DNA from 4 places in the Luteipulveratus halotolerans genome. Region 3 is predicted to be linked to each of the others. Evidence: riboswitches for the same ligand, from Rfam matches in the RefSeq annotation. Region 3 holds a riboswitch; each other region holds the start of a gene.
The links. Region 3 has a riboswitch for S-adenosylmethionine ahead of metX (homoserine O-acetyltransferase MetX). Riboswitches for the same ligand answer to the same signal wherever they lie in the genome.
Positions count from the first base shown of each region.

Region 1: another riboswitch for S-adenosylmethionine. It lies ahead of VV01_RS24865 (putative leader peptide); the one in region 3 lies ahead of metX (homoserine O-acetyltransferase MetX).
Region 2: another riboswitch for S-adenosylmethionine. It lies ahead of VV01_RS02770 (MetQ/NlpA family ABC transporter substrate-binding protein); the one in region 3 lies ahead of metX (homoserine O-acetyltransferase MetX).
Region 4: another riboswitch for S-adenosylmethionine. It lies ahead of VV01_RS24915 (putative leader peptide); the one in region 3 lies ahead of metX (homoserine O-acetyltransferase MetX).

Region 1 is NZ_LAIR01000002.1:757,333-759,526, reverse strand. Features, by position in the region: gene VV01_RS04210 (phosphotransferase) at 1-1,113, shown strand, start outside; SAM riboswitch class IV at 1,209-1,323, shown strand; gene VV01_RS24865 (putative leader peptide) at 1,358-1,444, shown strand; gene ssuE (NADPH-dependent FMN reductase) at 1,566-2,129, shown strand; gene VV01_RS04200 (ABC transporter substrate-binding protein) at 2,191-2,194, shown strand, end outside.
Region 2 is NZ_LAIR01000002.1:477,483-479,676, reverse strand. Features, by position in the region: gene VV01_RS23770 (NAD-dependent epimerase/dehydratase family protein) at 1-844, opposite strand, end outside; SAM riboswitch class IV at 1,008-1,119, shown strand; gene VV01_RS02770 (MetQ/NlpA family ABC transporter substrate-binding protein) at 1,315-2,194, shown strand, end outside.
Region 3 is NZ_LAIR01000002.1:1,246,582-1,248,775, forward strand. Features, by position in the region: gene VV01_RS06480 (DUF4192 domain-containing protein) at 1-934, shown strand, start outside; SAM riboswitch class IV at 974-1,087, shown strand; gene metX (homoserine O-acetyltransferase MetX) at 1,124-2,194, shown strand, end outside.
Region 4 is NZ_LAIR01000002.1:2,082,537-2,084,730, forward strand. Features, by position in the region: gene VV01_RS10520 (glycoside hydrolase family 3 protein) at 1-667, shown strand, start outside; SAM riboswitch class IV at 759-873, shown strand; gene VV01_RS24915 (putative leader peptide) at 901-987, shown strand; gene VV01_RS10525 (ABC transporter substrate-binding protein) at 1,087-2,061, shown strand; gene VV01_RS22810 (GNAT family N-acetyltransferase) at 2,063-2,194, shown strand, end outside.

The DNA of each region.
Region 1 (2,194 bases), 490 kb from region 3:
CTGGCCACCCTCCTCGCCAAGCGACTGACGTTCGCGATGCCGCGCCTGGTCGGCAGCGTCACCGCGCGCGACGGCAGCACCGTCGGCGTCGTGCACCTGCTGCCCGGCTCACCCGTGACGTGGCGCGACCTGCAGCCCCGCTCCGAAGAGGCGCGCTCGCTCGGCCGCTGCCTCGCCGAGCTGCACGACACCGACCCCCGCGTGTACGACGAGGCGGGCCTGCCGTCGTACGACGCCGACTCCTACCGCAGCCGTCGCCTGGCCGAGCTCGACCGCGCGGCCTCGACCGGGCACGTCCCTCCGGGCCTGCTCAACCGCTGGGAGCGGGCGTTGGAGGAGGTCAGCCTCTGGAGGTTCGCGACGACCCCGACCCACGGCGGCCTGCACGACGGCGACGTGCGCGTGGCCGACGGCGAGGTCGTCGCACTCGACTCGTGGGAGGGCGCCGCGGTCAGCGACCCGGCCGCCGACTTCGCGCTCCTGTCGCTGATGGCCGCCCCCGACGCGGTCGACACGGTCGTCGAGTCCTACGCGCAGTCGCGCCGCGAACGCCCCGACACCCACCTCGAACGCCGGATCCGGCTGGCCGCCGAGCTGCGGCGGGTGACCTTGCTGATGGAGGCCGCCGCCGCCGAGGACGACCCGCTCGTCGACCGACGCGCTGCAGCACTGCGACGCCTCGAGGAGCGCACCGCTGACGACGAGTCGCTGCTGCCGCCCCCGGTGGCGCGGCGTACGACGGCGACGGCTCCTGCGGCACCGGCCGAGCCCGCGGTCGACCCGGCCGACATCGAGGTCGTGACCGTGCGCGAGTCCAACGACGAGGACGAGACCCTCGAGATCCCGCAGATGGACGACGAGGAGGACGTCGACTCCAGCCGCTCCGCGCCCGATGTGTCGGCCGCTCCCGGCAGCACTGCCGTGAGCGCCGCACTGCCCGAGGCGTCGCCGGCCGACTCGGCGACGACCTCATCGGACGTCGGCACCATCCACGGGCAGGACGACGCCGACGACGACCCGCACGACATCCGCCGCCGGCGCGACGACCTGCGCGACGCCGTCACCGAGCCGATCCGCCGCGATCGCTCCGACCCCGACGCGCACGCCGGCTGACCGCCCGCTCTCAGTCCTCGGGACGATCGTCCGCATAACGAAACGTTCTCGATGAGTGTTGCCATGCTTATGCATGGCTCGGTAGTTTCTCTGCAGGTCACGAGATCCAGCGCGAAGCCCCGGCTTGCTGGACGGCAACCCTCCCTCGCGGCGGGGTGCTCCGGGTGATGACCCGGCGGCGACCAGAGCCGGTCGCCGCAAGCGCGAGCTCCCAGCCTCTCTGACGAGACGGGTGAAATCTGCCATGAGCACAGCCCTCATGACTCGCACTCTGTGCCGTCGTCGGCACGTCGACCTGCTGCGCGTGTCGAGCGCGCTCTGTCGCGACTGACGCACGTCCGGCGCACAGCGCCATCACCGGCGCGTCCACGACGCTGCCCCCTGCCCATCTGCACACCAGCCGTAAACCCTTGGCCATCAGGGCATCTCGGCGTCCCCTCAAGGAGGAACACATGGCTCGTATCGCCGCGATCTCCAGCAGTCCGAGCTCAACCTCACGCACCGACGCCGTCCTCGGCACCGTCACCGACTCCCTCACCCGTACCGGCCACAGCATCAGCCCGATCGTGCTGCGCGACCTGCCGGCCGACGCGCTGCTGCGTGCGGACACGAACGACGCGGACGTCGCCCATGCGGTGCAGACCCTGACCTCCTCCGACGCCGTGATCGTCACGACGCCGGTCTACAAGGCCTCCTTCGGTGGGCTGCTCAAGGTCTTCCTCGACCTGCCCCAGTACGCCCTCCAGGGCAAGGCGGTCCTGCCGCTGGCCACGGGCGGTACGCCGGCGCACGTGCTGGTCGTCGACTACGCCCTGCGTCCGGTGCTCTCCAGCCTCGGCGCCACCCACATCACCCCCGGCTGGTTCGTGCTGTCCCAGCACGTCGCGATCGACGCCGACGGTGCGGTCACGGTCGACGACGCCTCGGGCGCACCTCTGCGCGAGGTCACCGACGGCTTCGCCCAGGCGATCGCCCGGCTCGACCCGGTCGTACGCCAGCACGTCGCCGTCGCCTGACAGCGCTCGTACTCCCCTCTCCTTCAAAGGAACTCACGTGAAGACACTTCGTCATGCCGTCATGC
Region 2 (2,194 bases), 770 kb from region 3:
ACCGACGCGTGGCCGGCCGCTCACCGCTCGCCTCGGGCTCGCCGTCGGCGTGACCATGCTCGTCTGCTTCGCGACCGGGCTGATCAGCCAATACCACGCGCATCCGTGGGGGTGGCTGCCTCCGCCGGCCTCGCCGGCGTGGGGATACCGCCTCACCCAGGGCGTCCACGTGATCACCGGCATCGCGGCGATCCCGCTGCTGCTGGCCAAGCTGTGGTCCGTGCAGCACCGGCTGCGCCAGTGGCCACCGGTGCGTTCGCTCGTGCACGGCGCCGAGCGTGCGGCGGTCGGGCTGCTCGTCGCCGCAGCGCTGCTCGAGCTGGTCACGGGCTTCCTCAACGTCCTGCAGTACTACCCGTGGCCCTGGGACTTCGTCGCCGTCCACTTCGCGACGGCCTGGTTGCTGGTCGGCGCGCTGCTGGTGCACGTGGCGGCCCAGCTGCCCGCGATCCAGGAGGGGCTGCGCACCCGGCTCTCGTGGTCGCCCGCGAGTGACGCCGTGCTGAGGGCAACGGCCGCGCCCTTCTCCGTAGACGACCATCGAGCTCGCGAGCACCAGCCTGCGCACGCCACGGCGTGCCATCGCTGCCAGCAGCGTGGTCGTGCCGACGTCGTTGTGCGAGGCGTACGCCGGCAGGTCCGCCACGTCGACGCCGCGCCCGACCTTGGCCGCCAGGTGCGCGACGACGTCGACGCGGTGCACCGCGCGCTCGGCCACGTCCGGGTCGCGTACGTCATCACCGTCGACCAGGTCGAGCCGGGTCACGTCGTGACCGGCTGCCGTCGCAGCGTCCACGACGTGCCGTCCGATGAACCCGGCGCCGCCGGTCACGAGCAGTCTCATGTACTCACGCTAGGCGCGAGACCTGTTGGGACACAGCGGGATCGGCCCCGTCAGGCGATCGTTCCGCACTTCGTCACATCCGGTCCCGACGTGACCCACGTCATAATCCCGTGTTGGGTTACCCATTTGACTTCCCGCTGAACGCGTTCTTACCGTAGGCCCAGGTCATGAGACCCAGCGACAAGCCCTGGCTTGCTGGGCGGCAACCCTCACGGACGTGGCGGGGTGCTCCAGGTGACGACCGGGCGCGACCAACCCTCGCGCAAGCACTCCACTCCCGTAGTGGCCGACCTTCGAGGACGCCCATGCACCACCACACGCACCACTCGGCACCGACGACCACCCGTCGTTGCTGCTGTCCGCGCTGCCGCTGACAGGCGCGCCGCACAGCCCTCACGCACCCACCGCAGCAACCCCGCAGGGGTCGGCTGACCCTGCCGTCCTCCCTGCCCGCACCGAAAGGAACCACCATGTCCGAGACCCCGAAAACCCCTGAGAATGTTGACGGTTCGACGCCCGCGCTGCCCGACAAGCCCGGCCGCGGCAAGGGCGCTCTGTTCGGCGCTGCAGCCGCCGGCGTCGTCGTCCTCGTCGCCGCCGGCTTCGCGATCAAGGCCGTCGCGTCCGACGACGACGAGGGCGGCACGCAGACCGTCAGCATCGGGACGACCGAGGCGAGCGCGCCCTACTGGAAGCCGCTGCAGGACCTCGCCGCCAAGCAGGGCATCACCATCAAGGTGGTCAACTTCGGTGACTACACGCAGGCCAACCCCGCCCTCGCGCAGAAGCAGACCGACCTCAACCTGTTCCAGCACCTGCAGTTCCTCGCGACGTACGACGTCGAGGCGGACCAGGACCTGACGCCGATCGGCTCGACGGTCGTCGTACCGCTGGGTGTCTACTCCAAGAAGCACACGGCGCTCAACCAGATCCCCCAGGGCGGCAAGGTCGCGATCCCCAACGACCCGACCAACCAGGCGCGGGCGCTGCTCGTGCTGCAGCAGGCCGGCCTGCTCAAGCTCAAGGGCGGCGGCAACACGCTGTCGACCCCCAAGGACATCGACACCGGCGCCTCCAAGGTCACCGTCGCCCCGGTCGACGCCGCGCAGACCGTGGCCTCGCTGCCGTCTGTCGACGCGTCGGTGATCAACAACAACTTCGCCCTCGACGCCAAGCTCGACCCGAAGAAGGCGCTGTTCAACGACGACCCGAAGCGCCCGGAGGCCGAGCCCTACATCAACGCGTTCGTCGCGCGCGCCGAGGACAAGGACAACCCGACCTACCTCAAGATCGCGAAGCTCTACCACGACCCCTCGGTGATCACGCAGGTCGAGGCGTACTCCAAGGGCA
Region 3 (2,194 bases):
CGTCGGTCCGACCTCCCGCGTCGACGTGCCCGCGTCCGCTGCGGACCTCGCCGCGGTGGCCATGACGGTGGCCGACCAGATGGAGCGCGTCCCTCTCGAACGGGTCGACGTCATCGGGTTCGACGACCACGAGCACGTGAGCGAGCTGGTCGCCCTCATCGCGGACGAGATGGGCGTCCCCGCGCACGAGGTGCTGGTCGCCGACGGCCGGTGGCGCCTCCAGCGTTGCGGGTGCGGTCGCTGCGATCTCGGCCCCAGCCGGCCCGTTCCCACCGCTGACCGCGTCCCCGCCGTCGCCGACCAGGTCCTGCGCGAGATCGAGGTGTACGCCGACCGCGCCGCGCTGGCGGCCAGCGTGTGCCCTGGGCACCCGCTGGTCACCGCTGCCGTGCGGGCGGCGGAGCCGGGTGAGGTGAGCAGCGCACGGCTCGCCGCAGCGTGGGCGGCCGTCGTCGACGCGGGTGACACGGCGCCGCCGGTTGCGGCGCTCCCGGTGGAGGTCTTGAGCATCGCGACGCGCTCGCTGCTGGACCTGCCGCTGCGCGATGACCTCATGGGCTGGCTCACCCCTGACGCGCTCGACCTGCCTGCCGCCGACCCGTGGCTGCGCACGGCGCTGACCCGGGCGATCGGTACGCCGTCCTGGCGACGACCCGATCAACGCGGCGGCGTCGAGCACGACGTCCAGGTCGTCCGGGTCACGCGTCGGCTGCAAGAGCTCGTCACGATCACTCCGGAGGACTGGGTCACCGGCACCGGCACCCTGCTGGGCTACTGGTGCTGGGTCCACGGCAACGGAGCGTTGGCCGGGGTCGCGCTCGAGCGCGCTGCCGAGGCCGGACCGGCCCGGATGGCCGAGCTGGTGCTCCACGCGATGAGCCTCGGTGTCCGTCCGCAGGACCTGCGGTCCAGCCCCCGAGAGATCGCCTTGTGAGAGTTGGGACTGTGTCGCGCCGCTGCTAACGTCAGGTCTCGTCAAGAGTCTCAGCGACAAGCCCCGGCTGGCTGAGCGGCAACCCTCCACCGCGGTGGGGTGCCCCGGGTGAGGACAGGGTCGGGCCTGCAGGTGGTCCGACAAGCGCGGGGCCAGCGCCGATGTGGCCCCTGACCAGGGAGCGACACCGTGACAGTGCTGAGCCGACGACCGACCGGTGTGCGCCCTGACGTGCTCGAGCCGCTGCCTCCCGGCAGCAACCCGGACGCGTTCGGGGTCCGGATCGGGCCGCAGGCACTGGAGAGCGGCGAGACGCTTCCGGAGGCCACGATCGCCGTCCAGACCTGGGGACGGCTCGCGCCGGACCGCGCCAATGCCGTCCTGGTCGAGCACGCCCTCACCGGCGACACGCATGTCATCGGAGCGGCAGGCCCGGGTCAGCCCACAGCAGGGTGGTGGCCGGGGGTCGTCGGGCCGGGGTGCGCCATCGACACCGACCGCTACTTCGTGGTGGCCACCAATGCTCTCGGTGGCTGCCGTGGCAGCACCGGCCCGTCGAGCCCGGCGCCGGACGGGCGGCCCTGGGGCTCGCGATTCCCGCAGATCAGCGTGCGCGACCAGGTCGCGGCCGAGGCTCAGGTCGCCGATCTGCTCGGGATCAACCGGTGGCGTCTGGTCGTCGGTGGGTCGATGGGTGGCATGCGCGCAGCCGAGTGGGCTGCGTCCTACCCCGACCGTGTCCAGGACACCGCGGTCATCGCAAGCGCCGGAGTCGCTGCGGCCGACCAGATCGCATGGGGACAGGCGCAGATCCTGGCCATCACCGGCGACCCCGACTACTACGGCGGCGACTACTACGACCGAGGTGTCGTGCCCTCGCACGGACTCGGCCTCGCGCGACGCATCGCCCACACCACCTACCGCAGCGCCGACGAGCTCGACCGCCGATTCGGCGTCGTCGAGCAGGCCGGTGAGCAGCCCCTGCGGGGCGGTCGGTTCTCGGTCGAGGGCTACCTCGACCACCACGCCGCCAAGCTCGTCGGCCGTTTCGACGCCGGCACCTATGTCGCGCTGACCCGCGCGATGGCCACGCACGACATCGGTCGCGGCCGCGGCGGGATGGCCGCGGCACTGTCGTCGTACGACGGCGGCCTGCACGTCATCGCGGTCGACTCCGACCGCCTGTTCCCCGTGTCCTTGTCAGAGGAGCTGGTGGCGGCACACGGCACCGGTGACGTTCATGTCGTGCGGTCGCCGCAC
Region 4 (2,194 bases), 840 kb from region 3:
CGACCTGGTCGCGCTCGGCAACCCCGTGCTCAACACGCCCGAGGGCGACGACGAGGCGACGTTCGGTGCGGCACTCGACGCCGTCGTCCGAGCTGTCCACGACGGTGTGCTCGACGTGGCGCGGTTGCGCGAGGCCGCCGGTCGGGTCGACGCTCTCGAGCGCTGGTGCGCCGACCGACGGCACGGTGAGGTCCCCCAGCCCGACCAGGACGTCGACGACGAGGCCGCCCGCCGGAGCCTGCACACCACCGGAGACGTCGCCGGCGCTCTCTCCGGCACGGTCGAGATCGTCGACATCCGGCGGCGCCGCAACATCGCGAGCGGCGGCAACGCCGCTCTCATCGCCCAGGCGTTGGCGCAGCGGCTGCCCGGCAGCCGCGTCGTCGCCGGCTTCGCTCCCGGTCGCGCGGTCGAGGGCCGAGCCGACGGCGCCGTCGATCCGTCGACGCAGCTGCAGGCCGGCCGGGCGGACGTCATCATCACCGGCACGCCCACGCTCGACGAGGTCGAGCAGCGCGCGCTGCGACAGCTCCTCGCCGCATCTCCTGGTGCGGTCGTGGTCTGCACCGGACTCGCCGACGACGAGGTGCTGCGCGCCGACCGTGTCGTCCGGACCTTCGGCGACTCGTGGCCCACCGCCCGGGCTGTCGCCGATCTGCTCACATAACAAGGTGTACTACTTAATCTCATCTTGCGTTATGAGACGATGCTTCCTCGTTGTTGCTCGCCGGGCCTGACGAGCCCTAGCGTCAGCACCAGGTCTTGAGCTCCAGCGCACAGCCCCGGCTTGCTGGACAGCAACCCTCCTTTCGCGGCGGGGTGCTCCGGGTGACGACCAGGCAGCAGCCGACCGGCTGCTCGCAAGCGCGGACCTCGGGTCCTTCGACCAGGAGCACCACGATGGGGACCAGCCGGCTCGTCCGACCGTCCCGGCTTCACCGCCGGCGTCACGTCGACCTGCTGCGCGTCGCGTCCTCGCAGTGTTGACCCGGACCGCCGACACCTCCTGAGCTGATCGGCCGCCGTACCTCGCGGGGTTTCTCCGCCCCGAAGACCCGAAACCGCTTTGACCTCAAGGACATTCGCATGCCCTCCATCACTCGAACGACGCCTGCGTGGCTGCCCCTGATCGCCGTCGCACTGCTCGCGACCTCGTGCAGCGACCCCTCCAGCGCCGCCCCTCGCGACGACGCCAGCACGGCGAAGATCAACACCTCTCCTGACCAGCATCGCGTCGCGGTGAGCAAGGACGCACGGGCCGCCTCCTTGCTGCCCGCACGTATCCGCGACAAGGGGACCATCACCATCGCCGACAGCGCCGGTGCGAGCGGCACCCCGCCGCTGGCGTTCACCGCCGATGACAACAAGACCCCCATCGGCGTCGAGGTCGACATCGCCCACCTCCTCGCGGCCAAGCTGGGCGTCCGTCTCGACCTGCGTACGACCTCCTGGGAGAACCTGTTCCTCGGCGCCGACTCCGGGGCGTACGACGTCGTCGTCTCCAACGTGACGGTGACCGAAGAGCGCAAGGAGAAGTACGACTTCGCCACCTACCGCAAGGACGACCTCGCCTTCGAGGCGACTCAGGGCGGCAGCTGGAAGGTCAAGAGCGGCAAGGACATCCAGGGCAAGACGATCGCGGTGAGCAGCGGCACCAACCAGGAGAAGATCCTGCTCGACTGGAACAAGGCCAACATCGCAGCCGGCCTCAAGCCCGCCAAGATCGTCTACTACCAGAGCGCGAGCGACTACTACCTCGCCCTGAGCTCGGGTCGCATCGACGCCTACCTCGGACCCAACCCCACCGCCGCCTATCACGTCGCGACCGGCGGCAAGACCGAGATCATCGGCCGGTTCTCGGGTGGCGGCGCGACGGTGCAGGGCCTCATCGCCGCGCTCAGCAAGAAGAACTCCGGACTCGCCCAACCCCTTGCCGCTGCGCTGAACTCGGCGATCGCCGACGGCTCGTACGCCAAGGTCCTGAGCCGTTGGGACCTCAGCAACGAGGCCGTCCCCACCTCGCAGATCAACCCTCCGGGCCTGCCCAAGGAGGCGAGCTGACATGCCCACCTTCCTCGTCCTGGACGACACGGCGCACGCGCCCGAGATCGGCGCCGTCGCGACGTACGTGCAGCGTCGGCTGCAGTCGCTCGGCCACCGGGTCGACGTCGCCTCGCGCACACCTCAACCGACG